DNA from 3 places in the Psychrobacter sp. Marseille-P5312 genome. Region 1 is predicted to be linked to each of the others. Evidence: predicted binding sites of a transcription regulator. Region 1 holds the regulator's gene; each other region holds the start of a gene.
What was found. Region 1 encodes PhoB, which activates phosphate uptake and scavenging genes when phosphate is short. Its sites were predicted from a motif close to TGTCATNAANCTGTCATAA; they were not measured.

Region 2: pstS (phosphate ABC transporter substrate-binding protein PstS) is a predicted target of PhoB. The motif match lies at 8,186-8,204, and genes of this name have one in related genera.
Region 3: C6W44_RS01595 (porin) is a predicted target of PhoB. The motif match lies at 8,445-8,463, and genes of this name have one in related genera.

The regions. Positions count from the first base shown of each region.
Region 1 covers NZ_OLML01000001.1:778,234-788,717, forward strand. The annotation lists gene phoR (phosphate regulon sensor histidine kinase PhoR) at 1-526, opposite strand, end outside; gene phoB (phosphate regulon transcriptional regulator PhoB) at 697-1,401, opposite strand; gene dtd (D-aminoacyl-tRNA deacylase) at 1,589-2,044, opposite strand; gene asd (archaetidylserine decarboxylase) at 2,157-2,993, shown strand; gene C6W44_RS13365 (hypothetical protein) at 3,035-3,196, opposite strand; gene C6W44_RS03340 (HD domain-containing protein) at 3,193-3,831, opposite strand; gene C6W44_RS03345 (isochorismatase family protein) at 4,129-4,704, opposite strand; gene fadA (acetyl-CoA C-acyltransferase FadA) at 5,011-6,183, opposite strand; gene fadB (fatty acid oxidation complex subunit alpha FadB) at 6,417-8,576, opposite strand; gene C6W44_RS03360 (polyprenyl synthetase family protein) at 9,323-10,384, shown strand; gene C6W44_RS03365 (DUF72 domain-containing protein) at 10,425-10,484, shown strand, end outside.
Region 2 covers NZ_OLML01000001.1:1,236,755-1,247,238, reverse strand. The annotation lists gene argH (argininosuccinate lyase) at 1-949, shown strand, start outside; gene C6W44_RS05405 (oxidative damage protection protein) at 1,257-1,547, shown strand; gene C6W44_RS05400 (RNA-guided endonuclease InsQ/TnpB family protein) at 1,581-2,657, opposite strand; gene phoU (phosphate signaling complex protein PhoU) at 2,914-3,702, opposite strand; gene pstB (phosphate ABC transporter ATP-binding protein PstB) at 3,801-4,559, opposite strand; gene pstA (phosphate ABC transporter permease PstA) at 4,811-5,713, opposite strand; gene pstC (phosphate ABC transporter permease subunit PstC) at 5,784-6,737, opposite strand; gene pstS (phosphate ABC transporter substrate-binding protein PstS) at 6,947-8,113, opposite strand; TPP riboswitch at 8,385-8,501, shown strand; gene thiC (phosphomethylpyrimidine synthase ThiC) at 8,790-10,484, shown strand, end outside.
Region 3 covers NZ_OLML01000001.1:367,562-378,045, reverse strand. The annotation lists gene mtgA (monofunctional biosynthetic peptidoglycan transglycosylase) at 1-490, shown strand, start outside; gene ppk1 (polyphosphate kinase 1) at 577-2,736, shown strand; gene C6W44_RS01625 (hypothetical protein) at 3,002-3,190, shown strand; gene C6W44_RS01620 (hypothetical protein) at 3,432-3,683, shown strand; gene C6W44_RS01615 (hypothetical protein) at 3,810-4,247, shown strand; gene C6W44_RS01610 (hypothetical protein) at 4,318-4,548, shown strand; gene C6W44_RS01605 (tRNA-(ms[2]io[6]A)-hydroxylase) at 4,549-5,250, opposite strand; gene C6W44_RS01600 (malate synthase G) at 5,792-7,990, shown strand; gene C6W44_RS01595 (porin) at 8,601-9,644, shown strand; gene C6W44_RS01590 (CTP synthase) at 9,831-10,484, shown strand, end outside.

The DNA.
Region 1 (10,484 bases):
GCTCAAAGCCGCGCTTCCAGTGCGGCGGCATGTCTGGCTGATCCGAAAAGTTCTCTAAATACCCCATCATCACGGTCAGCGGCGTACGCAGCTCATGCGAAACGTTGGCCACAAAGTCGCGGCGCATCTCTTCTAGATGATGCAGACGCGTCACATCGTAGATGATCAATAGCTTTTCGTCGGCAAATGGGGTCAGCTCACACTTTAAATAGCGCTCAGGCGCGCGCCATGACTTTATATGTACGCCTTCGTCAGCCAGCGTCGGCGCTTGATAGTACTGACGAAACTCAGATGCGTCAATAAAGTCAAAAATACATCGGCCTTTATCTGCTGCCTGCAATAATAGTAAATCTTCAGCGGCCTGATTCCACCACTCCAGACCATCACTGTCATTGAGTAAAATCACCGCATCGCGCAGCGCCCGCAGCGCACTTCTTATTTTTTTTAATTGATCGGTGGTGTTTTGTAGCGCTATCGGCTCTGAGATATCTTGTTCGGTACATTGCTTTGACATTATGTTACTCATCCATTTTTCGTGACCTATTTTTTTGCCCTACTTGTTATCTCGTTATCATTATGATGATTATCCCTATCTGCTAATTGGCCCTTACTGATAATCACTTACTGATAATTATGGTGATTATAGCTGGACTGGCAACAGAATTGCGGTGGCTATTTTGACAGTATGAGCGCCGATCATTTGGCCTCAACAACGCTTGAGAAGCGATAACCAGTACCGCGCACCGTTTGTATCAGCTTATCGCAGTCATGAGGGCGCAGCAGTTTGCGTAGGCGTTTGATATGCACATCGATGGTTCTGTCTTCGATATAGACATTGCCGCCCCACACTTGATCAAGCAGCTGGGTGCGCGTATAGGCACGCTCAGGATGGCTCATAAAAAACGCCAACAACCGATATTCGGTCGGTCCGACATCGATGATTTGCCCAGACGCCATGACTCGCTGGCTTTTGGGGTCGAGGCTTAACTTTCCTATCTCAATATTCTTGTCGGCGCTCAAAGCATTGCTACGGCGCAACACCGCTTTGATCCTTGAGATCAGCTCGCGCGTCGAAAAAGGCTTGGTCATATAATCATCTGCACCCGCATCCAGACCGTGCACCTTGCTGTCCTCTTCGCTTTTGGCTGTCAGCATGATGACGGGTATCTCAGCGAGTAGCTCATCACTTTTGAGCATACGACAAAAATCAATGCCGCTTTTGTCCCCAGGCAGCATCCAATCTAGCAAAATCAGCGCTGGCCGATGGTCGACCACTTGTTGGTGCGCCTCTGGTACGTCCGTTGCCTGCAAGCTATCAAAACCAGCCATCTCTAGCGTCATTACGACCATCTCGCGGATTGCAGGTTCGTCTTCAACAATCAAAATTTGCTCATTATACATAGGGTATTCTCAGTGATAAGGGACAAAACAGACGTATAAAAAAGAGCGATAATCACTCGCCACTGCTTGCCTATTAAACGCGGTAATTGTGACAGTTTGATGACATTTGTCATTTAAGCGGCTGCTATAGACCAAGCCACTTTCCTTAAACAGATGGCACTCACCATCATGATTCATATTTGATGCTTTAGCTCACGTCTAATATAAAATTCAGTGGCCCATCATTGATACTCGCAACCTGCATGTCTGCGCCAAACTGACCCGTCGCTACCTGAGGGTGCTGACTGTTGGCATAGTCGATTAGCTGAGCAAACAGTACGCGCGCCGCCTCGGGTGGCATAGCACCGCCAAAATCAGGACGCCGGCCTTTGTCGGTCTTCGCCATCAGGGTGAACTGTGATATCAGCAGCAGCCCGCCAGCGACTTGCTGGACATTTTTGTCCAGTTTGCCATATTTGGTAGGGTCATCGTCGTTTTCAAAAATACGATAGCCAAGGATTTTATCAATCATTCGCTTGGCCGTTTGTAGGTCGTCTTCAGGCCCCAAACCGATATATGCCAGCACGCCGCGCTCGATACGCCCGACACAATCCCCATCGACGCTGACGCTCGCACCATGTACCCGCTGTATCAATGCTTTCATTTATGCTCCCCTTTACCAATTATGCTCATACAAACTTAGGCCGTCCATGATAAAATATCATCATTTATTTGCCTATTTATTACTCTCTCACCTTTATTTTGGTCGCCATATTATGAATCTATTCACTACCTTGCAGCAGCTTGTCCCGCAACAAAAGCTCAGTAAAGTCGCTGGCCGTTTGGCTGCCAGTCGCCACCCCTATGTCAAGCGCACCTTTATTCGTAGCTTTGCAAAAGCCTATCATATCAGCTTGGATGAGTATGAGCGCCAAAACTTAGGTGCTTATGAGAGCTTTAATGACTTTTTTACTCGCGAATTAAAAGCAGACGCGCGCCCTATCAACGCCACGCCGCAGGGGATTGTCAGCCCAGCTGACGGCATCATCTCGCAGCTCGGTCAGATTGACGATCATAAGCTTTTGCAAGCCAAAGGGCGCTACTATGATATCGGCCAACTGCTGGCCGATAGCGAAGATGGACATTATTTTGCCGATGGCAGTTTTGCCACAGTCTATCTGGCACCCAGCAATTATCACCGCGTGCATATGCCATTTGCTGGTACCTTGACCAAAACCCGCTATGTACCGGGCACACTGTTTTCTGTCAACAACACCACGGCTGCCAACATACCTGACTTGTTTGCGCGCAATGAGCGTTTGGTGTGCCTGTTTGATACCGCCTACGGCAAAGCTGCGGTCGTGATGGTCGGTGCGATGATCGTCGCTGGTATCGAGACAGTCGCCACTGGCAAAATCAGCCGTACCGACGATATTCAAGAGGCCGAGCACGACATGAAGCTTGAAAAAGGCGATGAGCTTGGTCGCTTTTATTTAGGTTCAACAGCAATAGTAGTGTTGCCAAAAGGCGCAGAAGCCGACTGGCAAGACAGCATGCAAGCCAATAGTGTGGTAAAAATGGGACAGCTATTGGGTATGGCTAACGCTAGATAATCTGTCTATTTTTTAATGGCTATCTATGTGACCATAGTTGATCACTCTAAAATAAGCACAGTGCTACTGGGATGATTTTTGGTAGCATCGAAGGGTCGCAGCACGCCGATTTGTTTTTTGGCAGCGTGTGCCAGTTTTGCGCCGCTGCCGATAGGTGCCGCGGTCAGCGTTAGCCGTACCAAGCTAGCGATTTTATTGGTCATGCATCGATTAGCCAGCCTTGCTTGGTCGCATAGTCGATACGCTGTGACAGCCAGTCATGAATAGGCGGAAAGCTGTCTTTGATAAAGGCATGCGCGCCAGCCACCTGCGAGCGCGTCACCCCCAGCTCAATCCACGTCTGCCCGTTGGTATTGAGGTTGAGCAAAAACGGCAATAAGCGATCCACCACCCGTAGCAGCTGCGCTTCTTTGCTATCGCCGGTCTCCTGTGCTTCCCAGACCGCTGCTAAGTTAGCAATGCCATTGCCACGCTCCACTTGCAAACGCGCCATGCCTTGACGCTCCTCGATATGCGCCGTATGACGCGTATTGTCGTATAAAAAAGTATCACCAGCATCAATCTCACCCAAATCATGAACCAGCGCCATCTTGAGCAGCTGCTCGTGATTGACGTCTAGCGCAAACAATTCAGCAATCGACCAACACGCCATCGCCAAATGCCAAGAGTGCTCAGCTGAGTTTTCGCGGCGGGTGGTCTGGGTGACATAGCTGCGCCGATTGACGCGCTTTAGCGCATCTAATTCTAATAAAAAATGCGTCACATCATCAATATCGATATGATCAGCAAAGGCATTGTCATTTAAAGTTGTCGGGTGGATTGAATGGTTGGATGGCATGTCTCTCTCTTAAGCAATCAGCAAATGTAGCGCTCATTTTAGTACAAAACCCGACCCTAGACGTAAAAATAGCGCTGATGTAGTCGAGTTCAAATAAATCAGATACATGGCTATCAAGTCGCTCAATGAAACGTTGTTTTTCTTGCGTACTGTGCCTACGCCGACAGAGGCTACGAAAAACAACATTTCATCTCACGGTATCGTTTTTATATCGAATTGACTATAGTCATCAAGCGCGATTTTTATATCTGACCCACACACTTGCGGCAGCACAAACAAAGCAATTTGAACAAAAGGTTATTTGATCAAATTGCTGATGGTTTTAAACGCCGGATCTTGACTACTGCGGCACAGCTCAAACAAGATAGACTCAACCGTGCTGATCACTCCACCTGCGCGGCGAATACGGCGAATGGCTTGTTTTTTGTCATACGGAAATCTCGAACCGACAGCGTCCCCGATGATGACCGGCTGCATACCGTTGTCTAACAAATCAAGCGCCGTTTGCATGACGCATACATGCGCCTCTGCTCCAAACAGCAACACAATACTGCGGTTTTGCTGCGCCAAATGGTGCCATGACTCATCGTTATCACACGCACTAAAGGTCACTTTTTCAAAGCTTTTGGCATTGTTATCTGCAAGCACCTCACGAATCTCAGGCAAGGTATCGCCAAGGCCTTTTTTATACTGCTCGTTGAGCATGATAGGGATATCAAGCGCCTGCAACCCCTTAATCAGTGTCATGGTTTTTTTGACGATATTTTCATGATCATAGATATGCGGGGTAAGGCGCTCTTGGACATCGATCAGCATCGCTTGGGTGTTTTCGCGAGCGATACGATACGTGCGATCGGTAATCATGGTAGACATAGTACACTCCTTGTACGGCTGATAGTTGCAACTAAAAATATTTTAGAACGAATATTAAATGAGCATTAAATAAATATTATAAATTGATATTAATAGTGTCTTGGTCACTCTTATTTAGTCACAGTTTTCTAAATGCGTCAATGGAGATACGCTTTATTGAACACTCGTCATTACTTGAACACACTTTGCGACGTGCGCCATTAACCCTCTCATTATATTCACAAAAAACCCCTAGCCATCATAGCTAGGGGTTTTTTATAACATATTTGGTCGACAAATGTTACAAATTATCTACCAATCCAAAAATTAAACACGTTCAATCACAGTGGCGATACCTTGGCCAAGGCCGATACACATGGTTGCAAGGCCAAGCTCGGTGTCAGACTGCTCCATTGCATTTAGCAAGGTAACCGTGATACGAGCACCAGAACAACCTAGTGGATGACCCAGTGCAATCGCGCCACCATTGATGTTGACGATGTCTTGCTTGTCCGTCAGGTTCAAGGCTTTGAGTACAGATAGACCCTGGGCGGCAAAGGCTTCGTTTAGCTCGATGGTCTGCATGTCATCGATGCTCATGCCAGCGCGCTTTAAGGCTTTGTTGGTCGCAGGTACCGGACCGTAGCCCATGATAGCCGCATCACAACCAGCGACAGCCATGCTACGAATACGAGCGCGAGGCTTTAGACCAAGATCTTTGGCTTTTTGCGCGCTCATGACCAGCATCGCTGAGGCACCGTCAGAGAGTGCAGATGACGTCGCAGCAGTCACTGTACCGCCTTTAGGGTCAAAGGCTGGGCGCAGTTTTTGCATTTGCTCCATCGTCGCATCTGGGCGAATCACTTCATCGACGGTACATAGCTGCAGACGGCCATCTGCATCATGACCTTCGATGCCGATGATTTCATTGTCAAAACGGCCTTCAGTGGTGGCAGCCCACGCACGGCGATGTGACTCAAGACCAAAGGCGTCTTGCTCTTCGCGGGTGATGTTGTTCATACGGCCCAGCATTTCAGCGGTCAAGCCCATCATGTTTGAGGCTTTAGCATAGTATTTAGAGGCTGCTGGGTTGAGATCCACGCCATGCATCATACCAACGTGACCCATGTGCTCAACACCGCCGATGATAAAGACATCACCTTGACCGGTCATGATTTGCGCGGCAGCGGTATGTAGCGCCTGCATAGAAGAGCCGCATAAACGGTTGACCGTTTGGCCGCCAGCAGTCTTTGGAATACCAGCCAGCAGGCCGATATTGCGGCCGATGTTTAGACCTTGCTCTAGGGTTTGGTTGACACAGCCCCAGATGATGTCTTCGACATCGTTGGTGTCAAAATCGTTGCGCTCTACCAAAGCCCGCACCAATTCTGCTGAGAGATTATCAGCACGAACATGGCGGAACATACCGTTTTTAGATCTTCCCATCGCCGAGCGTACGCCATCTACGATGACCACATCTTTTGGACTTAAAGTTGTCATACTATCTTCCTTTTCAATTTTTATTGTCAGTGTTGTCGATTTAATCGGGCTCTATAGCCATCTATCACGCGATCCGTACATCAGTACGATAACTATCTAGATGTTTTCGCGCTGGATATTATCGCGGCAGGCCAGACCTGATAAAACCGACCAAAACGGTGCGTCTGCTATTTTTTTATCACCGATAGCGACGTCAGCAAACGCACCCCACTTATCCTAATACGGTATGCTCGTTACGCTGTGGCGTAAAAAGTCTCGCCAGCGGCTGCCATGTCGCGAATCTTTTGCGGCGCTTCATAGGCTTTGCCAAGGTGTGCGTATTTTTCGCATAGTGCCAAGTAGTTATCGAGACCCATTTGGTCGATATAACGACAAGGACCACCGCGGAATGGCGGGAAACCAACACCCATAATCATCGCCATATCCGCCTCACTTGGCGTGCTGACGATGTTGTCTTCTAGGCAGCGTACGGTCTCATTACAGAAAGCCAGCATGGTGCGGTCGATGATGGTTTGATCATCAAACTCTTTTTTGTCGCTATCTGTCGTGGTTTTAAGTAGCTCATAAGTGGCGTCGTCAGCGACTTTCTTTGGCTTACCGCGCTTGTCGGTTTCGTACTTATAGAAACCAACGCCATTTTTCTGACCCAGACGCTCGTTTTCATATAGATGCTCAATCGCCCCTTTATAATCAGGCTTCATGCGGTCAGGGAATCCTTCTGCCATCACTTCTGCGCCATGTACGCCCGTGTCTAAACCGACGACGTCGATTAGGTAAGCAGGACCCATCGGCCAGCCGAATTTTTCCATGACTTTATCGACATGGACGAAATCAGCACCTTCTTTGAGCAGCAAGTCAAACGCGCCAAAGTATGGGAAGAGGACACGGTTTACCAAGAAACCTGGGCAGTCGTTGACCACCACTGGCACCTTGCCCATCTTGGAGGCCAGCGCAACGGTCGTCGCGATGGCTTCTTCAGAGGATTTCTCACCGCGGATCACTTCAACTAGCGGCATACGGTGTACTGGGTTAAAGAAGTGCATACCGACGAAGTTTTCTGGACGCTCAAGCACTTCTGCTAAATGCGTAATAGAGATCGTTGAAGTATTCGAAGCCAAAATCGCGTCTTCTTTGACTAAGCCTTCGACTTCTTTGAGTACCGCGTGCTTCACTTTTGGATTTTCTACTACTGCTTCGATAACGATATCAGTCTCGCTAAAGTCGCCATAGTTCAAGGTAGGACGGATACGGCTTAGCGTTTCGCCCATTTTCGCTGGGGTCATCTTTTTGCGCTCGACCATTTTACCTAGTAGCTTGCTGGCCTCGCCCATACCTAAATCCAATTGCTCAGATTTGATATCTTTCATGATGATCGGCAAGCCTTTACTAGCGGCTTGATACGCGATACCGCCGCCCATGATACCTGCGCCAAGTACGGCCGCTTCATTGATTTCATGTGCTTTTTTGCTGTGTTTTTTGGCCAGTTTTTTGACCAACTGATCGTTTAAGAACAGACCGACCAAGCTCTCAGCTTGCGGGGTTTTTGCTGCTTTGGCAAAACCTGCCGCTTCGACTTCGATTGCTTTGTCACGTGGCAGATTGACATGCTTTTCGATCGCTTCGATCGCGATCGCAGGCGCTGGGTACTGCTTCGGATTGGCTTTAGAGAAGATCATGCCTTTGGCACTGTTAAACGCCATCGCTTGTTCAAGCTGATTTAGCTTTACAGGATTCAGCTTCTCTTCACGCTTGGCTTGCCAGTCAAGCTCACCTGAGATACATTTTTTCACTAGGTCAATCGCAGCGTCTTGCAGATCATCAGCAGAGACGGTCGCATCTACCAAGCCTAGTTTTAGCGCTTCTAGTGGTTTTTTTGGTTTACCTGTAGCGATTAGCTCAAGCGCATTGTCGATACCGATGACACGCGTACTACGTACCGTACCGCCGAAGCCCGGGAAGATACCTAATTGAGTCTCTGGTAGCCCGATGATGGCTTTGTCGCTCATGACGCGATATTCACAAACCAAGGTCATCTCACAACCACCGCCTAGCGCTGCGCCATTGATAGCCGCTACTTTTGGAAATGGCAGATCTTCAAAACGGTTAAAGGTCTCATTGATACTCACCACCCAGTCTTTGATCTCGTTTTCTGGGTTTTTAAATGAGCCAACAAACTCTGTGATGTCAGCGCCCGCGATAAACACGCCTTTGCTTGAAGTGACAATAAGGCCTTTGACATCGTCGGCTTTTTCTAGTGCGCTCACCGCTTCACCAAACTGTTTGTTGGTCTCGGCATCAAACTTGTTCACGCTCTCATTTTCGGCGTTGTATTGCATGTTGGCGATGCCATCTTCTAGCATTGTCACCGTGATGCGATTTCCTTGGTATACCATTTGAAACTCCTTGCTATATAACGAAAGCTACGTTTTGGATTACAATCAATAGCCAGTTACTGTTAGTAAAATGGGTAATAGCACTGTGCGCCGCCTTCAAGACAAACATCGTCATGACGACAAACCACTAGCGGGCGCACAGTGAAGATATCTTTATTATCCAGCGCTCATAGTAATGTACTTATTTTTACGTCGCTTGTACAACATCGTTTGGCGCTTTGTTTATATATTACAGGTATCTACTACGGCTGTCGGTGCTGATTGGGGAGCGCCATCGCATGTAGATGCAGCGATGACGGTTTGGGCAGTCCGGCTCACTCACGCCGGCGACTGCCTTTATCAGCCCATTTCCACGGCAATTAGTGTAGGGGATTATGCCCCTCACTGTCACAAGCTAATACCATACTCACAAGTCACTCTTAAGTCGAGACTCGCCTTTACCTAGTGGCTAACGTGCTTTAAGTGACCAGTTGTATACTCAGTGGACAGCCGCCTCATCACAACACATTCAATCACTAAATAACACGGGCAATACGTAACGAGGGTTGGCTGCAGGGCGTACTGCATTACATATGGCATTGTCTCTTGTGTTTTTTAGCGTGTTTTTTGACAAAAAACTGCCAAAAATTTGGCGCGGATATTACGCGCTTCATAAGCAGGGCCTGCTATCATGCTACACTATCGCTATTTTTCTTGTCTCTCTTATAAATGGTTGGATTATGACTGTCTCTCCTACTTCTGGCTTTATGTCTTTTTTGCGTATAAATGACGGCGCGCATGATAATGCTGATCACCATATCAATAATAAAACCAAGCAGTTTCATCAGATTGTGCGCACGCAGGTTGCCAAAGATATCGAGGTGTTATTTGCGTATGCCAAGCTGCCAAGCCCGCTGCTGGATGCCTGCCAATATGTGACGACGGGGCAAGGTAAGCTGGTGCGTCCGCTACTGGTCGCTAGCGCCTTTGCCAGCGTGAATGATGACCGTTGGCAAAGCAAGGCGCAGCCTATCAGCCCAGATATCTCTGAGACCATGACGCAAGGCAACACGGCAAACCCTCTATTAGAAAACCTGTTAGAAAACGACTCCGATTATGATATGGCGCGCCGAGCGGCATTGGCCGTCGAGCTGTTGCATACCTATTCATTGGTACATGATGACTTGCCCTGTATGGACGATGACGCGCTGCGCCGTGGGCAGCCAACCGCGCATATCGTCTTTACCGAGGCAACCGCCCTACTGGCAGGGGACGTGCTCCAAACCCTCGCTTTTGAGGTACTGACCGCAGAGCTGCCGACTTTTGCGCCATTTGATGCCGTAATAGCCAGTCAGCTGCTCGCGGTATTTGCGCCGCGTGCTCGCCGTATGGTCTCAGGGCAAACGCTGGATCTCAATGCCGAAGCCAACCCCGACATTACCCAAAGCCAATTAGAAGCCGTCCACCGTGATAAAACCGGCGCGCTCATCGAAGCGGCGATGCTGATGGGCGGGATTTGTGCTGGCGCGACCGCGCAAACGCGCATGGCGCTACAAGAATGCGCCCAGCATATTGGTCTGGCTTTTCAAGTCCAAGACGATATCTTGGATGTCACCACCAGCACCGACACCCTTGGTAAACCTGCTGGCAGCGATGAAAAACTGGATAAATCCACTTATGTCAAACTGATGGGGGTTGAGCAGGCGACCAGCTATGCGCAGTCGCTGTTTAATGACGGACGCGCCGCCATCTTGCGTGAGTTGAGCGGCAGTAAGGACACCAACGCCTTATTGGCACTCATCGAATGGCTATGGTCACGTAAAAAATAAGCTGAGCAATAAACATTAAAAACGATAAAAGGTGGTCAACATGGACGGCACCCCGACACCGCGTATCTACCTTGGCACCGGCGGCTATAGCGATACTGAC
Region 2 (10,484 bases), 460 kb from region 1:
GCATACGGACACCATCATGCCAGGCTTTACGCATCTACAAACCGCGCAGCCTGTCAGCTTTGGCCATCACGTGATGGCATGGTTTGAGATGCTCTACCGCGATACCGAGCGCCTTGTCGACGCCCGTCGCCGTATCAATCAGATGCCACTTGGTAGTGCTGCGCTTGCTGGAACGACCTTTCCGATTGACCGTACCATCACCGCCAGACTGCTAGGGTTTGATGGCATTTGTCAAAACTCACTCGATGCGGTCTCAGACCGAGATTTTGCCATTGAGTTTACCTCAGCAGCCTCTATCCTTATGATGCATATGTCGCGTATGAGCGAAGAGATTATCCTATGGATGTCGGCGCAGTTTAACTTTGTACAGATACCCGATCGCTTCTGTACTGGCTCGTCGATCATGCCGCAAAAGAAAAACCCTGACGTGCCAGAGCTGGTACGCGGTAAAGCGGCGCGGGTCTTTGGTCAGCTGATGACATTGTTAAGCCTGATGAAAAGTCAACCGCTTGCGTATAATAAAGACAATCAAGAAGACAAAGAGCCGTTATTTGACTGCGTCGATACCTTGACAGGTTCTCTACTGGCATTCGCTGATATGCTACCAAACATCACACCAAATAAAGACAGTATGCGTCAAGCGACCATGAAGGGCTATGCGACAGCGACTGATTTGGCAGACTACCTAGTACGTCAAGGCGTGGCATTCCGTGATGCCCATGAAGTCGTCGGCAACGCTGTGGCTTTAGGCATCAAAGAGGGCGTTGATTTAAGTGACTTGTCATTGGCGCAGCTTCAGCAATTTAGTGACGCGATCGGCGATGACGTCTTTGATTACTTAACGCTAGAGGGCTCACTCGCCGCCCGTGATCATCTGGGTGGTACCGCGCCCAATCAGGTCAAGCAAGCGGTGGTTAATGGCCGCGCGCGCTTAAAAGCTTTTGCATAATTTGCATAAACAGAGACATGATATTCCGACGCAGAACGGGTATAAACTTTCCTTATGTGCTGTGCCTGTTCGGACAGATGCTGCGTAAAACTCATCCCAGTCCCGCTGTATCGTTTTTATTCTAAACTCACTATGCAATACCCGCGCCTAGCACTTACGCCTTAGCGCGGGTGTTTTTTTTGTCATCACATCGCCAAAACTTTCATCAAACCGCTTGGCTGTTACCGTCTATACACCCGATAGCCTTTGCTAAATTTACTCAGATCGTTATCATAGGGTGATATTCATAGTTTATAAGGAGCCTCTAATGACTGAGACTTTTAACCCGCAAGCCAATACCGTGTTTTGCCGCAAATATAAGCAAGAGCTGCCAAAAATGCTGCATCCACCCTTCCCCAATCAAAAAGGCAAAGAGCTACAAGAAACAGTTTCTGACAAAGCGTGGAAAGAGTGGCTAGAGCAGCAAACCATGCTAATCAACGAAAACCATCTAAGCATGATGGACCCTGAGGCCAAAAAGTTTTTGACTGAGCAGCGTGAGAAGTTTTTGGACAACGAAGACTATGAGCGCGCGCAGGGCTGGACACCAGAAAATTGACTTCCTCCCCTCCCTAAACGGAGAGGATTCCTACTAAAGACGGTCAAGCCCGACCGCGAGAATGTTTTTTGCTCCATTAACATCTCTGTTATGGGTCGTTTTACAAGAACGACAAAACCACTCGCTTATACCAAGCCCTTCTCTACCTTTCGGACTGTCTTGGCGGGAGCCGCAACACGAGCAGGTTTGGGTGCTGTACGCTTCATTGACTTCGGTATAGTGGCAACCTGCGTTCGCGCATTTATAATCCAGTTGCCTCTTTATTTCAAACCAACCAGCATCATAGACGGATTTGGCCAGTTTGGATGAAGTGAATGAGTTTGATTTAATTGTACCAACAACGATTAAGCTGTTGGCCTTAACAAGCTTTGATGTGAATTTATGGATCAAATCTTGACGGGTGTTTTTAATCTTGGCGTGAATGGCACGGACCCTTTTTTTATTCTTGGCTCTTTGAGCAATGGCCAGTTTTTCTGCGTATTGATCGGTCAGCTTAGTGGTTAGAACATCGCCATTACTACTGACCGCTGAATCCTTACAGCCTAGATCAATACCGACTTGGCCATCGCCGCAGTTGGTTTTTGGAAATTCTTTGACGGTGATACAGGCGTACCAGTGACCACGATTGTCTTGTACCAACTCACAGGTGTTGATGCTGTACAGGGCTAAATTGTAGCTATCCCACAGATCAATGGTCAGCTTTTTACCCTTAGCAAGGCTTAGCTGAATAGTAGATTTAAGGCTTTTCTTGCCTGATTGACGAGTTGATAGGTGTTTTACGGCTGTCTTTTTAAAAGGAATCCAGCCCAAGCTTCTTCTCTTGGCCTTTGGGTTGTTGGTGCGCCAGTTGAGTTTGGCTTTTTTAAACTGTTTACGGGATTTAGCGTGAACCTCACTAATCGCTTGTAAGGTTTGACTATGCAAGTTTAAATACTCGCCACTGCCTTTGGTATAAGCGGCCAAGTCATAAGCTGAAAAGAATTTGCCTGTGCGCTTAAGATGTTTAAAACTTAGCTCATTGACGTAATTCCAGACAAAATTAACCGACCCAGCTAAGATATTTAGCTGAGCAGCATGTTTGTCTTTGATGCGTAGCTTGAGCGTTTTCATGGAATAATTATGATCTCAATGGGTTTGGTTATCAAGGCAATCTAAATCTTAGGTGACAACGGCTGACGCCTGATATCCACGCCCTAGAAGGATGTGGTTTTATGGCGCTGGATGATAAAAATTCGACATCACTTTTATACTTATACCAGTATGTTAAATATTAGAACGCGCTATCTTTAAATAGCGCGTTTTTTTATTTTTTAGTGCACACTTAGTCGCACACAAGGTAGGGTTTTTATAAACCCTCTTATCACCTTTAGTCCGTATCTGGCAATCCAACGTCCGTGGTTGACATTTTCGCTGACATTGCGCCATCGTGACGTGCCGCCATCCGGTCATTGGCTTCTTGCACCGCTTTTTCGACCAGTGCATAGTCTGAGTGGCGTACATCTTGGCCGCTGATATAGTTGATGACCAGCTCGGCGATGTTTTGCGCATGATCACCAATACGCTCGAGCGCGCGCAACACCCACACGATATTGATGACCTTGGAGACGTGGCGCGCATCTTCCATGATATAAGTCATCAAGGCACGCATCGCTGATTGATACTCTTCATTGACCACATCATCATTGCGCATCACCTCAAACGCCTGCTCAGCATTGGATTGACTAAAAGCCTCTAGCGCATTGTGCAGCATCAGACGTACTTGATTGCTCAGATGCTGCACTTCGGCATAGCCATACGCTGATTTGCCTTGGGCGGCGAGCTTATTGGCCATTTTGGCGATTTTGACCGCTTCATCACCGATGCGCTCCAGATCCACCACGCCTTTACTGATGGACATCACCAAACGCAAGTCACCGGCCGCAGGCTGGCGCTTGGCGACCAATAACAAGATATGCTCATCCAGCTCGACTTCCTGCCGATTGATATCAAAATCCATCTCGATGACTTCTTGCGCCAGTGTGTCATCCTTGTCAATAAGTGCGTGAATGGCTTTGGCAACTTGGCTGGCTGCATGGTCGCCCATCACCAAAAACAGACGAATGGCTTCATCCAAATCTTGATCAAAACTTTTGGAGATATGCTTGTCACTTTGCATAAGAGGTATTCCCTGAATATCTGTATATTAACGGCGTGCTGCTAGCATAGCTGTATTGTTGTTATTAAAAATTAACGATAGTTTTAATCTGTACAGCGTTAGCCATAACGACCCGTAATGTAGTCTTCCGTGGCTTTTTGCGTAGGCGTGGTAAATATCTGATCGGTCTCGCCCATCTCAACCATATCGCCCAGATACATATAGACCGTATAGTCTGACACTCGCGCCGCCTGCTGCATGTTGTGAGTGACGATGGCGATGGTATAGTCTTTTTTTAAGTCTTCAATCAAATCCTCAATGGCGCCTGTCGAGATTGGGTCAAGCGCCGAAGTTGGCTCATCGAGCAGTAGCACTTCAGGCTTGGTAGCGACACTACGAGCGATGCACAGACGCTGCTGCTGCCCGCCTGATAGCGACAAACCTGAGGCTTTGAGCTTGTCTTTTACCTCCGGCCATAGTGCCGATTTTTTTAGCGCCCATTCCACCCGATGGTCCAGCTCAGCTTTGCTTAGTCTTTCATAAAGACGCACACCAAAGGCGACATTGTCATAGATAGACATCGGAAACGGCGTCGGCTTTTGAAATACCATACCGACCTGCGCGCGTAGCAGGTTGACATCGATGTCTTTGCCCAAGATATTTTTGCCATCGAGGTTGATACTGCCTTCTGCACGCATGCCAGGATATAAATCATACATACGGTTAAAGGTACGTAGCAGGGTTGACTTGCCGCAGCCGGATGGCCCGATAAAAGCAGTCACTTTTTTATCAGGAATGTCGATATTGATGTTTTTAAGTGCCTGAAAATCCCCGTAATAAAAGCTTAAATCACGAATTTGCATCTTCGCTGCTGGCATGTCTTTGGGAATATCATGCTGTGTTTGCTTAGTTAAGTTTGCCGCATCTGGCTGCGACAGTTGCGTGGTTGTCGCCATCGGTCTGTTTAATAAGCTGGCTGTGCTCGTATCAAAGTTGTTGCTATCTGCTGTGCTACGCGTTTTGCTGATGACGTCATTCATAATGTTATCCAACCTAGCTTGATGAATATAAATTTAAGTAACTGCTATATATAAAGTGATTTGGCGGTAGGCGTTATCTACTCTGGCTACTATTTGCTGGAGCTGCGACCACCGATAAACCTTGCCAATACATTTAGTACCAATACCGAAGCAGTAATCAGCAATGCAGCGGCCCATGCAAGTGTATGCCAATTATCATAAGGACTCATGGCAAACTGATAAATAGTGTTCGGCAAGTTGGCAATCGGCTCGCCCATATCGGTACTAAAGTATTGATTATTCAATGCTGTAAATAGCAAGGGCGCGGTCTCACCAGTGATTCTGGCAAAGGCCAACAGCACACCAGTGGTCAGCCCCGCTCGAGCCGCCTTAATCGTCACTTGCGTGACCATCTTCCACTTCGGCGTGCCCAGTGCATAGGCCGCTTCACGAATGCTATTGGGCACCAAATTGAGCATGTTTTCTGTCGTGCGTACCACCACTGGCACCACAATCAGTGCCAATGCTAGTGCGCCCGCCCACCCAGAGAAGCTTTGACCTTTAACCATCAAAGCATAAATAAACAGACCAATGACAATCGAGGGGGCAGAGAGCAAAATGTCATTTAAAAAACGCGTCACCTTGCCAAGCAGGCTGCCTTGCGCAAACTCAGACAAATAAATCCCTGTCATCAGGCCAATGGGCGCGCCGATAAACAATCCTGAAAACGCCACCATCACCGAGCCGACAATGGCGTTGCGTAGGCCGCCTTCGCTCATCGGCGGCGGCGTGTCGGCAGTAAAGATAGGCATTTGCACCATGCCCTGAAAGCCTTCGACAAACAGCGTCACCAGTATCCAAAACAGCCAAATCAAGCCAAATACCATCGCCGATATGGCAAAACCCAAACCCAGCTTATTGGCCCAGCGCCGTTTGTTATAAAGACGCTTGTCGTAGCGGCTATCAAAGCCAGTCTGCGCAGGTAACGCTGAGTGCATCGTATTAGTAGGCATAAAACTCATTTCCATTTTTCAAGATTTTTTGTCAGCCTGTATATCGCTATCGTCTGTATGTGGTTATGTATTAGCGGTTGCCTGCTTTTTGATCCATACGCATCAGCATGAGCTTAGCCAGCGACAGCACAATAAAGGTGATGATAAATAGTATGAGGCCAAGGTGCAGCAGCGAGGCCAGATGTAGCTCACTAGAGGCTTCGGCAAACTCATTGGCCAGCGCTGAAGTAATGGTGACGCCAGAGGTAAACAGACTTGGACTGATATTAAAGGCGTTGCCAATAAGGAAGGTCACGGCCATGGTCTCGCCCAGCGCCCGACCCAGTCCCAAGATAATCCCGCCGACCACGCCTGCTTTGGTATAGGGCAAGATAATTTTAAACATCACTTCCCAAGTGGTCGCGCCCATGCCGTAAGCTGACTCTTTGAGCAGGTCTGGCACGACAGAGAAAACATCGCGCATGGTAGCGGCAATAAAAGGAATAATCATAATGGCAAGTACCAATGAGGCGGTAAACATGCCCAATCCCATTGGCGCACCGGTAAATAGCTTGCCAATGATAGGCAATGGGCCAATATGCTCGATAAACCACGGCTGAATGTGATTGCCAAAAAATGGCGCAAAGACAAACAGTCCCCACATACCGTAGATGATAGAGGGAATACCTGCCAGCAGCTCAATGGCGATGCCGAGGGGCTTTTTTAAGAAGGTCGGACACATCTCAGTCAAAAATATCGCAATACCAAAGCTGACTGGCACAGCGATTAAGATGGCAATAAAGGACGTCACCAGCGTGCCATAAATAGGCGCTAGTGCACCGTACTCATTGGCAACCGTGTCCCAGTTATTACTGGTATAAAACCCAAGACCAAATGCTTGAATACTTGGCCAAGCGCCAATGATCAAAGAGAGCAAAATACCGCCCAATGATAGCAGCACGAGGATAGCAAATGCCTTGGTGGCATTGACGAATAATGCATCGTAACGTTTTTGTTTTGCCAGTTGCGACCTTAAATCATTCATAAGTGTCTCAGCATTAAATAATATTAAATCAAAATCTTTAAAAGACTCATCAGGTCTTATCACAACAAACTAAATCTTAATAAAGGGCGCTATTAACGGTAATGGATGACGCTATTTTTAAATTTGTTGTGATAAAACCTTTGAGACAACCACCGGAGAATAGGTGTCTCAAAGGGGCTTACAAGCTCTGCTATATATATGTATAAAAACTACTGAGCTGGGGTGTAGACGGGTTGACCATCGCTACCTTTGACTTCATTCCACTTATCTTTAAACAGTGCCACTGCGGTATCAGAGAAAGGCACATAATCAAGCGCCATGGCACTATCATCACCTTCAGCATACGCCCAATCAAAGAAGTTCAGCACGCCAGCCACTTGCTTCGGGTTTTCTGGCTGCTTGTGTACCAAGATAAAGGTGGCAGCAGCGATGGGCCACGCTTGCTCGGTCTCAGAGTTGGTGATGACTTTATAAAAGCCTGCTTGCTGTGACCAATCGATGTCACCTGCCGCAGCAAAGGTCTCAGCAGATGGCTGCACGAAATTACCCGCCGCGTTTTTGAGGGCAGCGTGCGCCATGTTGTTTTGCTTGGCATAGGCATACTCGACGTAGCCGATAGCGTTTTTCATGCGGTTGACGTAGCTTGATACGCCCTCGTTGCCTTTGCCGCCTGCCCCTGTGGCAGAGGTTGGCCATTTGATGGTTTTATCGACACCCACGCTGTCTTTCCAGTCAGTTGAAACCTTCGCCAAATAATCGGTAAAGTTAAAGGTCGTGCCTGAGCCATCTGAGCGAAATACGGTGGTAATGGCAGCATCTGGCAAGGTCAAATCTGGGTTCATGGCGGTGATAGCAGGGTCATTCCATTTACTAATCTTACCCAGATAGATATCGGCTAGGGTTGCGCCGTCCAGCTTTAGCTCACCTGGTCCGACACCATCGATATTGACAATCGGTACCACGCCGCCGATGACGGTTGGAAACTGAATAAGTCCTGCCGCGTCCAGCTCTTCAGGGGTCATCGGGGCATCAGAGGCGCCAAAGTCAACGGTTTTTGCTTGGATTTGTTTGATGCCACCTGAGGAGCCGATAGACTGATAGTTGACCTGACCGCCAGTCGCGGCATTATATTCATAGGACCATTTGGCATAGATAGGCTGCGGGAACGACGCGCCAGCACCAGTGATGTTCATGGCGATGTTTTCAGCTGATTTAAAATCGCTTGCTGGAGAAGATGTCGCTGTGCTGGTGGTTTCGGCCACTGTCGCCGCGCTGGTGTCACTCTGCGCTACTGACTCTGCGGTGTCGGTGGATTTATTACAAGCGGTGAGTACTAAGGTGCAACTAACGGCGACTGCCAATAACGAATAACGCATGTAGAACTCCTAAAGTTTAACAACGATTGAACAAAGTATGATTGGTGGCATGTGTGACATCTTGACAAGTTTTTATGACAGTTTGATGACAACCGCCCAACTCTTTTATGTGCGTGACAAATAGGGTCAAATCAGTCGGCGCTTGAGGCTAACGCTATTAGCCTGCGTGTCATGACTCATCGCCTCGTGCGCACGTTGACTGACATACCGGTGGTCAAACACCAGTAGCCCTCATGGCAGAAGTTTGTTAGTATGAGACTGATTTACAACACTGACAGACTCGGGGTGCGGTGTACGAATGGCTGACTGCCTTTGTACATTCGCTGAGAGATCACCCGCCGAACCTGATGCGGTTAGTACCGACGCAGGGAAGTCTTCAGCACTTTATTATGTATGGCAAAGACGGGCAGAAATGCCTTGTTATCCTCATGACTGTTGGCCTAAATGCCCGCTTGGTGGTGCTAAGCTTTATAGGGTTAAGTAGTGCCAAATAATGATGAGAGATACCAAGCGTCGCTTACAGGTTGATGACATCCTCCGCGAAGGCAAGTTTCGCGATGATAGATTTGACAGCCAGTGACGACGACGTAGCAAAAACTGCCTAGATGATAAGTGCTACCCCCGCAGCTTCTGGCGGTGTTGCTTTTATTCAAAAACCAACACGCTAGGACAGCATATGACAACCTCAACCCTACCTCCAAAGACCCAGAAAAACGCTTCTGACAAAAAAACCGACGCGCTAAAAACCCCTGCGCACCGTAGCGCCAAAGACACGCGCTTTGAAGAAGAAGCGCGCGACTTACACCGCATTCTCCCCGCCTCGCAAAAAATCTATATCCAAGGCTCAAGACCTGATATTCAAGTGCCGATGCGCAAGATCACGCTAGATCCCACGCCTATTCAGGGCGTGGATGAGTCCGACTGGGAGCAAAACCCGCCGTTTTATGTCTACGACACCTCAGGCGTCTATACCGACCCTGATGCCCAAATTGACCTAACCCGCGGCTTACCCAAACTGCGCGAGGGCTGGATAGCCGAGCGCGGTGATACAGAGCAGCTAAGCGGTTTGTCCAGCTCATACGGGCAAGCGCGTGCGCGTGATATCACCACAGCCAATCTACGGTTTGCCCATATCGATAAGCCGCGCCGCGCCAAAAAAGTCAATGGTAAAGCAGGCAATGTCACGCAGATGCACTATGCGCGCCGCGGTATCATCACCCCTGAGATGGAATATATCGCCATTCGTGAGACGCAAAAACAGCATGAACTGACCGATATGCGCCAACATGAAGGCGAGAGCTTTGGTGCCAATACGCCAAAAATCATCACCCCTGAATTTGTGCGTAGCGAGGTCGCGGCCGGTCGCGCCATCATCCCAAATAATATCAATCACCCTGAGTCTGAGCCGATGATTATCGGGCGTAATTTTTTGGTAAAGATTAACGCCAATATCGGTAATTCAGCACTTGGCTCGTCTATCGATGAAGAAGTGTCGAAGATGACATGGGCGACGCGCTGGGGCGCGGATACCATCATGGATTTGTCGACAGGCAATCATATCCACGAGACCCGTGAATGGCTGATTCGTAACTCGCCTGTGCCCGTCGGTACGGTACCAATTTATCAAGCATTAGAAAAAGTCGACGGCATCGCCGAAGACCTAACGTGGGAGATATTCCGCGATACACTTATCGAGCAAGCCGAACAAGGCGTTGATTACTTCACCATTCATGCAGGCGTGCTGCTGCGCTATGTGCCACTGACGGCCAATCGACTCACAGGTATTGTCTCTCGCGGCGGCTCTATCATGGCGCAGTGGTGCCTTGCCCATCATACAGAGAGCTTTTTATACACCCATTTTGAAGAGATTTGCGAGATTATGAAGCAGTACGATGTGGCCTTTAGCTTAGGTGATGGTCTGCGTCCTGGCTGCTTGCAAGATGCCAATGACGAAGCGCAGTTCGGTGAGCTGCGCACGCTTGGTGAGCTAACGAAAATCGCATGGCAGCACGATGTACAGGTGATGATCGAAGGCCCCGGACATGTGGCGATGAACCGCATCAAAGAAAATATGGACTTACAGCTAGAGACTTGCAGCGACGCGCCGTTTTATACCTTAGGGCCGCTGACCACCGATATCGCACCCGGTTATGACCATATCACCAGTGCTATCGGTGCGGCGATGATTGGCTGGTTTGGCACCGCCATGCTCTGTTATGTGACACCAAAAGAGCACTTAGGACTGCCGAATAAAAAGGATGTGAAAGACGGTATCATCACCTATAAAATCGCCGCGCATGCCGCTGATCTGGCTAAGGGCCACCCAGGCGCGCAAGCTCGCGATAATGCCTTGTCTAAGGCGCGCTTTGAG
Region 3 (10,484 bases), 410 kb from region 1:
CGCCAAGCAAGCAGCGATCGTCAGTGAAGACTCGACTTTCAGTCAGCATAATGGCTTCGACATTAAAGGCATAAAAGAGGCGCAAAAGAAAAATGAAGCGTCAGGAAAAACGACAGCTGGCGGCTCGACCATCACGCAGCAGTTGGCCAAAAACCTGTTTTTGACCGCGCATCGCTCCTATATTCGTAAAGGCGAAGAGGCGATTATCACCGTGATGATAGAGACGTTGTGGGACAAACAGCGTATCTTGACCGCTTATCTTAACGTGGCTGAGTTTGGCGATGGTATTTACGGTATCGAGGCGGCTGCAAATCACTATTTTAATAAAACTGCGGCCAATCTCAACCGTGACGAGTCCGCGCTGCTCATCAGTATGCTGACCAATCCAAAATACTATGAAAACAACCAAGGTGATAGACGGCTACGTAACAAACAGCGTATCATCAAAAAACGCATGAAAAATGCAGTCTTACCACAATCAGCATCATGACGTATCGAGAAGGCAAAAGGAGTAGGGACGTGGCAGATACCAAAAGCAATGATAAGCAGCATCAGACTGACAATAGCGCCGCCGTGATGAGCATAAACGATGGGGCGCATGGGAAAAAAGAGGATGATCTCGTCCACATCGCATGGCAGCAGTTTGAAGATGGCAGTTATTCACCCAGCAGTTATATCAATCGCGACCTGTCTTTGTTGCAGTTTCATCTGCGTGTGTTAGCGCAGGCAGCCAGTCCTCGTCACCCACTGCTTGAGCGCTTGTTTTTTCTCATTATTTTTTCATCGAATCTCGATGAATTCTTTGAGATACGTGTCGCTGGTATTATGCAAAAGCTCAATATCGGTGATGTGTCGACCAGCGCGCACGGCATGCGGCCCAGTGAAGTGCTCAATGACATCTCTGCTGTGGCACATGAAGCCATCACTGAGCAGTATCGCATTCTCAATGAAGACATCTTGCCTGCGCTGGCCAAAGAAGACATCCGTTATCTCAAACGCGATGAGCTAAATAGCGAGCAGTCGGCATGGATGAAGCGTTATTTTACCGAACAAGTCTCGCCTGTACTGACGCCGATTAGTATTGATCCTGCCCACCCGTTTCCGCGTTTGGTCAATAAAAGCCTCAACTTTATCGCTACCCTAGAGGGCAAAGATGCCTTTGGTCGTGATATCAATCTCGCCATCGTTCCCGCGCCGCGCAGTCTCCCACGCGTCATACGCTTACCTGATGAGCTGACTGGCGGCAAAGAGCATCACGTCATGCTATCGGCCATTATTCATGAGCATATTGGCGAGCTGTTTCCGGGGATGAATGTCACCGGCTGTCATCAGTTTCGACTGACGCGTAATGCGGACTTAGACCTAGCGGACGATGTCGAGGATATCGCCAAAGCGTTAGAGGGTGAGCTTGAAAACCGCCGCTTCGGTGATAAGGTGCGCCTTGAGGTCACCACCGACTGCCCAACGCCCATCAGCGACTATCTGCTCAATGAGTTTGAGCTGCACGACAATCAGCTGTACCGTGTCAACGGGCCGGTCAACCTCACGCGTTTATTGTTCGACTTTAATATACCAGCACTGCGCTATCAGCCCTTTACGCAAGCGATACCCAAAGCGTTTCGCCGCGAAGAAAAAAAGCTGGACAAAACCAGTAGCATGTTTGCTGCCATGCGCAAAAGCGATGTACTGGTGCATCACCCTTTTCATTCATTCTCGCCTGTCGTCAACCTATTATGGCAAGCCGCCAACGACCCAAAAGTTTTGGCAATCAAGCAAACGCTGTACCGCTCAGGCACCAATTCAGAAATCGTCAAAGCGCTGGCCGCTGCTGCTCGAAATGGCAAAGAAGTCACTGCCGTCATCGAGCTGCGCGCCCGTTTTGATGAAGCCTCAAACATCGCAGTCGCCAATTATCTACAAGAAGCAGGGGCGGTGGTGGTGTATGGCATCGTCGGCTACAAAACCCATGCCAAACTGATGCTAATCATACGCCGCGAGGATGATCGCATTCGCCGCTATGTACACCTAGGGACAGGTAACTACCATGCCGCCAATGCTAAGGTCTATACCGACTACGGCTTGTTTACCGCCGATCCTGATATCTCAGAAGACGTGCACAAGATATTCCAGGAGCTAACGGGTATGGGCAAGCCTGCCAATCTCAAAAAACTACTGCATGCGCCCTTTACCTTGCATGATAAGTTGATGAGCTTTATCGATGATGAGATCGCTCACGCAAAGGCAGGCAAACGTGCTCATATCATGGTCAAGGTCAATGCTCTGACGGAGCGTCGCCTGATCGCCAAGCTCTATGACGCCTCTCAAGCAGGGGTAAAAATCGAGCTGATTTTGCGCTCAATGTGCTGTTTGCGTCCACAGGTCAAAGGTTTGTCGGAAAACATCACGGTACGCTCGGTGATTGGCCGGTTTTTAGAGCACACGCGCATTTACTATTTTTATAATAACGGTGATGAGCGTCTGTATTGTGGTAGTGCCGACTGGATGGATCGTAACTTGTTTCACCGCGTCGAAGTGGCGTTTCCGATTGAAGATAAAAAACTGTTTCAGCAGATATATCAAGATGGCTTGATTAACTACTTACAAGACAATACCCAAGCGTGGACACTCAATGGCGACGGCGTCTGGCAGCAACTACAGCCCGCTGCTGGTACGCCGCCACATGCTGCCCAAGAGCATTTATTAACGCTCATCAACGGGGTAGAGGCGTCGTCTTAACAGCCCTCTAATACTGACTCAAACCAAACGCTGGCTATACTGGCGTTTGGTTTTTTTGTGGGTGCATTTGGGTACTGTTATTTGCATGCTGCTGGCAGGAAGTTACAAACTGTCTTGTAACCTCACATTTATTCACACATTGATACCGCAGCACACTGGTGTCTGGCCGAGCCTTGTTTCTATAATAAAAATACACTCAATCATAAAAGCATAGAACGTAAACGTAAAAGTCAATCATAAAAACATAGGAAAAGAGGAAGCATCTATGAGTAATCACGATACGACGCCTGATAATTCTGATACAAAATCAGACATCAAAAAAGCAGCCGAACAGGCAGACAGTCAAAAGATTCAGCAAAACCTCAAAGAAGATAAGAGAGTCGATGCACCTGAACAGCTAAGCGAAGAAGAGCAAACCGCCTTTATCGAAGAGGATTTGCGTACCGATAAATAAGAGGATAACAAATAACAGGATAAATAGTTATTCCACTTAGTAGGGCGTGTCGTCATGTTAAGAATGGTGATAAAAATGAGATAAGTCGCCGTCAAACAAGGAAGATAGCGCAGGTAATATGGAGATATTAGTTAGCTATTTGACAGCGTTTGGCCAGATCTAGCCATTTTTTAGCCCATTTAGATGACTATCGATTGAATTGAGGACACGTCCACGCCAATACATACGTGAGGGATATAGCATGTCAGACAATACACGCCCAAATAATGAAGAAGCAGTACCGATCCACGACCCTGCCATCAAGCAGCCAGACAACCCAAAAGGCAGCTATGAAGGCCGAAAATACCAGCCAAATATAGATGGGCCAGAGCAAGCCTCACAGGAGACAGACGAGGTCTATGTCGACCCGCGTAAAGAAGAGAACCTACCTGATGGCGGCAAAAACGTGGCTGATCTCAATGCTCATGATTTGAGCCAAAAAGGCAACGAATAATTCGTTGTCAATGTAGGTTAGACCTATATAAGCTATTGTGAGACATAAGGTCGAGTGTTGAGCATGTTATTTTGTGGCCATGCAAAAGAAGTACTACGACCATAAAGTATTAATGAAAAAGTATTAATGAAAAACAATAACGATAAAAAAGACAAGGATAAGATGATGCAAACCAAAGATCCAGCATTAACCAAAACGCCCATAGATAATCATAAAGATCATAAAGACGCGCTTGGTCGCCACGATATGAGCAATAATGGCAAAAAACATGATATCGAAAATCATGAGATTGAAGAGAACACGACAGAGAATAAAGGCACAGATACCTTTGAAGAGGGCATCGTAGAGACAGAGCATGTCAATGACGATGATAACCCTGCGCGCCAGCCAGATCGACGTGATCAAAAAGGTACTGCGTTTGATGATAACGTCAATGAAAGGACCGTCAGTAGCGAAGCCCCTGATAGCCATAAGATTAACAATAAAAATCGCTATGCCACTGTCGATAATGCCCAGACACGGGTGTTAAACCCTGACGAAAAAGACCAAAAGAAAGACAGATAGTTTTTTTATGATCTAGGCACGTCCTTCATTCACTTGATTTACTTTGATCTTTCTATCATAAGGAAATGCTATGAATAACCCCAATGATCACTCATCAAAACCAGCAGAGACAGCGCAATCGCCAAGACACCAGCAGCATGAACTAAAAGATGCTGACGACAATGACGGTATCGTGCCTGATGATGCGCTGCAAAAAGCCAATCCTGCGGCTGCAGAGCGTGTCACAGATGATCACGACCCGCATCACGTCGCCAAAGACCATAAGCAGTATGATAGCCCGCTGATGGAAGACGATAAATAGTTAAGCGGGCGAGCCACTATGGAACCGTAGCTCGGCATCAGGGCTGGTGATAAGCTCTGCTTCTACTTCTCTAAAAAATGCCACTCGCTCATCGATAGCCTCTGTCGATAGTGACTGTGCCAATGCCAAATAATCCTCAAAATGACGACTCTCTGATTTGAGCAAATAGCGATAGTATTTTGCTAATCGCTCATCATTAATCACCTCAGCCAATGCTGCAAAGCGCTCACAAGAGCGCGCTTCGATAAACGCGCCGATGATTAGCACATCGATCATTGCCGCAGGCTCATAAGTGCGCTTATGCTTGAGCATGCCTTTGGCATAGCGCCCCGCACTCAAGTACCGCCATTCTTGACCGCGCTCATTCATGATACCCAGCACTTGCTCATAGTGCAGCATCTCCTCACGTATCAGCTGCGCCAATTTACGCTGCAAATCATAAGAAAACTCATAGCGAAACAGTAGGTTCATCGCGGTGCCAGCGGCTTTTTTTTCGCAGTTGGCATGATCTTGAATGATCAAAGGTAGGTCAGCGATAGCGGCGGCTACCCAATCTGGCGTGGTACGTGCGCCCAAAAAACCATAAACTGCAGATAAATCTACTTTGTTCGGTGTGCGCAGCTGCGAGATATCTACACTGTCTTCTTCTGTACTGCTTTCTACTGTAGTGTCGTCATTTATAGCATGGGAATTGGTTGGCATGGTCGGTTTACTCATAGTCTGTGTCATGGTCAAAAAGTATTAGATAAGATAAAAGGTTGTTTTACAGGTTTGGGTTTGCCGCCTGAGCTTATTAAGTATTAAGTATCATTTTTATACTGAGCTGACTATATAAAAGCTTAAGAAAACGATTACCACGATTTGAGGATAAACAGCCTTAGCGCTGATAGGCTGTAGGGTATCATTATTATACAACCCCAGTATTTACTTGGTGAATGGTGTTTTCTTGTTTATTTCTTTATTTGATAGTAGGATGATATTTTGTTTAGGCGGCATTTTGTTTGATGACTCAATAAAGGAGCGATCAAGGAGCAATGAGCGCCCGCTCGAGATGGCAAACATTATAACAACTGCCAGCGCGATATAAAGCAGATATCACTATCGACGAAAAGGCACAGCCATCACGCAGATCACCTGCTCATATCAAGGACGCGCCATTTTAGAGAAATGCACGCCATCTACTACCGCTATAGTGGTAGCAACTTCGTAGGTACACCCATCACAGATAGATAAGGATAACAGCATGAGCCAATCTTCTAACGCCAATCGGATTCAAAAAGGTATTCTTGCCATCGACCAGCAGTTGTATGACTTTATCGAAAACGAAGTGCTGCCAAAAGTCGGTGTGGACTCAGACAGTTATTGGTCAGGTTTTGAAAAGGTTATTAAAGAGTTCACGCCGCGCAACAAAGCGCTGCTTGCGACTCGTGACAGCATTCAAGCGCAAATCGATCAATGGCATCTAGACAATCCTACCAAAGAAGGTGAGATTGACTTCCCAGCTTACAAGGCTTTTTTGCAAGAAATTGGCTATTTGTTACCAGAAGGCGATGACTTTACGGTAAGCACCCAAAACGTCGATGACGAGATTGCTCATATTGCAGGTCCACAGCTAGTTGTCCCTGTACGCAACGCGCGCTATGCGCTAAATGCCACCAACGCCCGTTGGGGTAGCTTGTACGATGCTTTATATGGCACCGATGTCATCAGCGATGAAAATGGTCAAGAAGCAGGCAGCAGCTATAATCCCACGCGCGGCGCGGCCGTTGTCGCTTATGCCAAAGCCTTTTTGGACGAGCATTTTGCGCTAGCCTCAGGCTCTTATACCGATGTCACAGGCTTTAAAGTCGTCGATGGCAAGCTGGAAGTCAAGCTGGGCGATAGCAGCACTGAGCTAAAAGACGCCGAAAAATTCGTCGGTTATGTCGGCGAGGCAGATAGCCCCTCTGGTATTTTGCTCAAAAACAATGGCCTACACGCAGAGATTCAAATCGATGCCAGCCATCCAGTAGGTAAAGATGACCCAGCAAACATCAAAGACGTACTATTAGAGTCTGCCATTACCGCGATTCAAGACTGCGAAGATTCAATCGCTGCGGTCGATGCCGAAGAAAAAGTCGAAGTGTATCGCAACTGGCTAGGTTTGATGAATGGCGATTTGCAAGAGACGTTTGAAAAAGGTGGTAAAACCCGCACCCGTAAGCAAAACCCAGATCGTGAGTACACCACACCAGAGGGCGGCACGCTGATCTTACCCGGTCGCTCACTGCTTTTGATTCGTAACGTTGGTCACTTGATGCAAAACCCAGCGATTTTGGTCGATTTGGGCAATGGTCAAGAGCAAATCTTTGAAGGCTTGATGGATGGTTTGATTACACCGCTGTTGACGCTAAACGATCTAAAAGGCAAAAACGCGCTATCAAACTCACGCAAAGGCTCGATGTATATCGTCAAGCCAAAAATGCATGGCCCTGATGAAGTCAAAATGGCCAATGATTTGTTTAATGCGGTAGAGGATTTGCTCGGTCTAGAGCGCCATACGCTCAAGATAGGTATCATGGATGAAGAGCGCCGCATGACGGTAAACCTAAAAGAAGCCATCCGCCAAGCCAAAGAGCGCGTTATCTTTATTAATACCGGCTTCTTGGATCGTACAGGCGACGAGATGCATACCAGTATGAATGCTGGCCCATTTGTACCAAAAGGCGAGATGAAGTCGCAAGCATGGCAGCCCGCCTATGAGCAGTGGAACGTCGATATCGGCCTAGAAACTGGCCTGCAGGGTGTGGCGCAGATTGGTAAAGGGATGTGGGCCAAGCCTGATGAGATGAAAGAGATGTTAGAGACCAAGGCGGCGCATCCAAAATCTGGTGCCAGTACCGCTTGGGTACCATCACCGACAGGCGCCACCTTACATAGCATGCATTATCATCAAGTCAATGTCGCCGAGGTACAAGACAGCCTAAAATCACGCGAGCGTGCTAGCCTAGACGATATCTTGACCATTCCATTGGCCAAAGACCCCAACTGGACAGAGGAAGAGAAGCAGCAAGAGCTGGACAACAACGCGCAGGGTATCTTAGGGTACGTGGTACGCTGGGTAAACCAAGGCGTCGGTTGCTCAAAAGTGCCTGACATCAACGATGTGGGCCTGATGGAAGACCGTGCGACTTTGCGTATCTCAAGCCAGCATATCGCCAACTGGTTGCATCACGGTGTGGTCAGCGAGCAGCAAGTCATGGATACCATGAAGCGTATGGCGAAGATCGTCGATGAACAAAACGCCGGCGACAGTAGCTATCAGCCTATGGCAAACAACTTTGAGCAGTCTTATGCCTTTAAAGCCGCCTGTGACCTCGTCTTTAAAGGACGCGAGCAGCCAAGCGGCTACACTGAGCCACTATTGCACCAAGCACGCTTGGATCTAAAAGCCAACGTCTAAGCCTCTGTGCTTCACTGTCCTATTGCATCGGCATAAAAGCTGTGTCGATGCATGTATATATTGCTACATGGCTATATTGACCCAGTGTCGATAGTAGATAGCGATAATGCTATTTCGCTTATAAGCGCTACTTATCAGTGAATAAGTAGTGCTTTATTTTTGTACACAATACAGGGGGCATAATCGAATGGTTTGTCATAAAACTTACGATAAACCATTGGTATTTAAGCGCATTGTATAGCCATTTTTTTCAACGCCTGAGCGCTATAAAAGATATGGAGTGCGCCAGATATCGCGTTAAAAGTACAAAAAAATATGTTGCAAATTATGTCAAAGTTGTTATGCTTGTAATCGAAGTATGAGTTTGGTAACGGATGTTACGCAGCAGAAGGATAAAGACCAACGTTTACATGACAGTTACTTTTTTTGATGCTGGTTATGTAAGTCATGGTTTTTTCATCTTACTGTAATAAAACTTCGCCACACTTGTTTCTGACTAATCTCGGTAGCCAGTTACACATTATATCTTTGAGGATTTGTGACGATACCAATATGGGCGCTAGCTAATAATAGCTTGCTCATTACTACAATTGTAAAGTGGAGATACCCCATGAAAAAACTACTTTTAGCTACAGCCGTTGCTGCTCTATCTGTTTCTGCAGCCAATGCCGCTCCTACCTTATATGGTAAAGCATTTGTTACTGCTGACTATGTAAATGCCGAAGTTGATTACCCAAATGGTGATGCTCGTGCAGACAGAGAGTCTGACTCAGTACAGATCAACTCTAACTCTTCACGTATCGGTATCAAAGGCTCTGAAGCTATGACGGCAAATACTGACGTTATCTATCAGCTAGAGTACGGCACCAGTGTTGATGGTGATAGCAATGGTTTTAAAAACCGTGATACGTATCTTGGTGTCGTGAACAAAAACTTTGGTGAATTCCGTGCTGGTAAAAACCAATCTACTTTAGATTATGTAAATAACGTAGTCGTTAACGATGGTTATTGGGATAACCTAGGTGGCAATAAACTTGAAGAGGGCGAAAACTATGGTGGTTTGAATATGGCTGATAGTAGCCGTATCAACAGCTCAGTTATTTGGATGTCTCCAAAGTACGATAACCTACCATTACAACTTTCTGTCATGTATAGTGCTGACGAAAGCTTTGTAACGGATAGTGATGATCGTAATAGTGGCTTTGGTGCTGCGCTAATGTTTGACCAAGGTACTGGCTTCACTGCTGGTGTAGCGTACGATAAAGACCAAAACATCAATGGTGATATCGTCCGTGGTACAGCGACTGTGGATCTAGGTAAATACATGGCAGCTCCTGTAACATTAGGTGCTCTATATCAAGTAGCTGATTTTGACTATGAGGGTGATACCGAAAAAGAGAAAGGTCTAGTAGTTAGTGGTGCATTAGGCTTATCTAACTTTGCTCGTCCAGCAACTGTTTATGTTCAGTACAACAAAACTGACAACCTAGATGGTGTTGACAACTTTGATTCAGACCAAATCGTTGTTGGTGGTAAATACTACTATCAAGATAATATGATTGTACATGCTTATGCTGGTAATAACTCAGCTGACCTTGGCAATACTGATGCTGACGTACTAGCTATCGGTGGCGGTCTAGAATACAAATTCTAATCTAACCATTAGAATCTAAATAAAAAACTCATCCTTCGGGGTGGGTTTTTTTGTTGTATGTATTATTTGTGACAAAAGTCTACCGCTGAGGTAGAAAATAAGAGTTTCAGACAGTTTGCATTTTTGCCCTATATTTTATGCCGTATTTTTAGTAAAATCCTTCTTTACCAATTGTTGATGAGTACTATGACCAAGTTTATATTTGTGACCGGTGGGGTAGTGTCCTCACTAGGAAAAGGTATTACCGCAGCCTCTCTTGCCGCAGTCCTTGAAGCACGTGGCGTGAGCGTGACGATGACCAAAATGGATCCGTATATCAACGTCGATCCAGGCACGATGAGCCCATTTCAGCATGGTGAGGTGTTTGTCACCGAAGATGGCGCAGAGACGGATTTGGATTTGGGCTATTATGAGCGCTTCTTACGCCACTCTAAGATGAGTAAGAGCAACAACTTTACCAGTGGTCGTATCTATCAAAACGTGCTAAACAAAGAGCGCCGCGGTGAGTATCTGGGTGGTACCGTGCAGGTCATCCCGCACATCACTGATGAAATAAAAAGTAAGATTCTTGCCAGTGGCGAAGGCTACGATATCGCCATCATCGAGATTGGCGGTACAGTCGGTGACATCGAGTCGCTGCCATTTATGGAAGCGGTACGTCAGATGCAAGTAGAGCTTGGTCGCAATCGCGCTATGCTCATGCATCTAACGCTGGTGCCTTATATCGCTAGTGCCGGCGAAACCAAAACCAAGCCGACCCAGCATTCGGTCAAAGAGCTACGCTCTATCGGTCTGCAGCCAGATATTCTCATCTGCCGCTCTGAGCACCATATCTCGCAA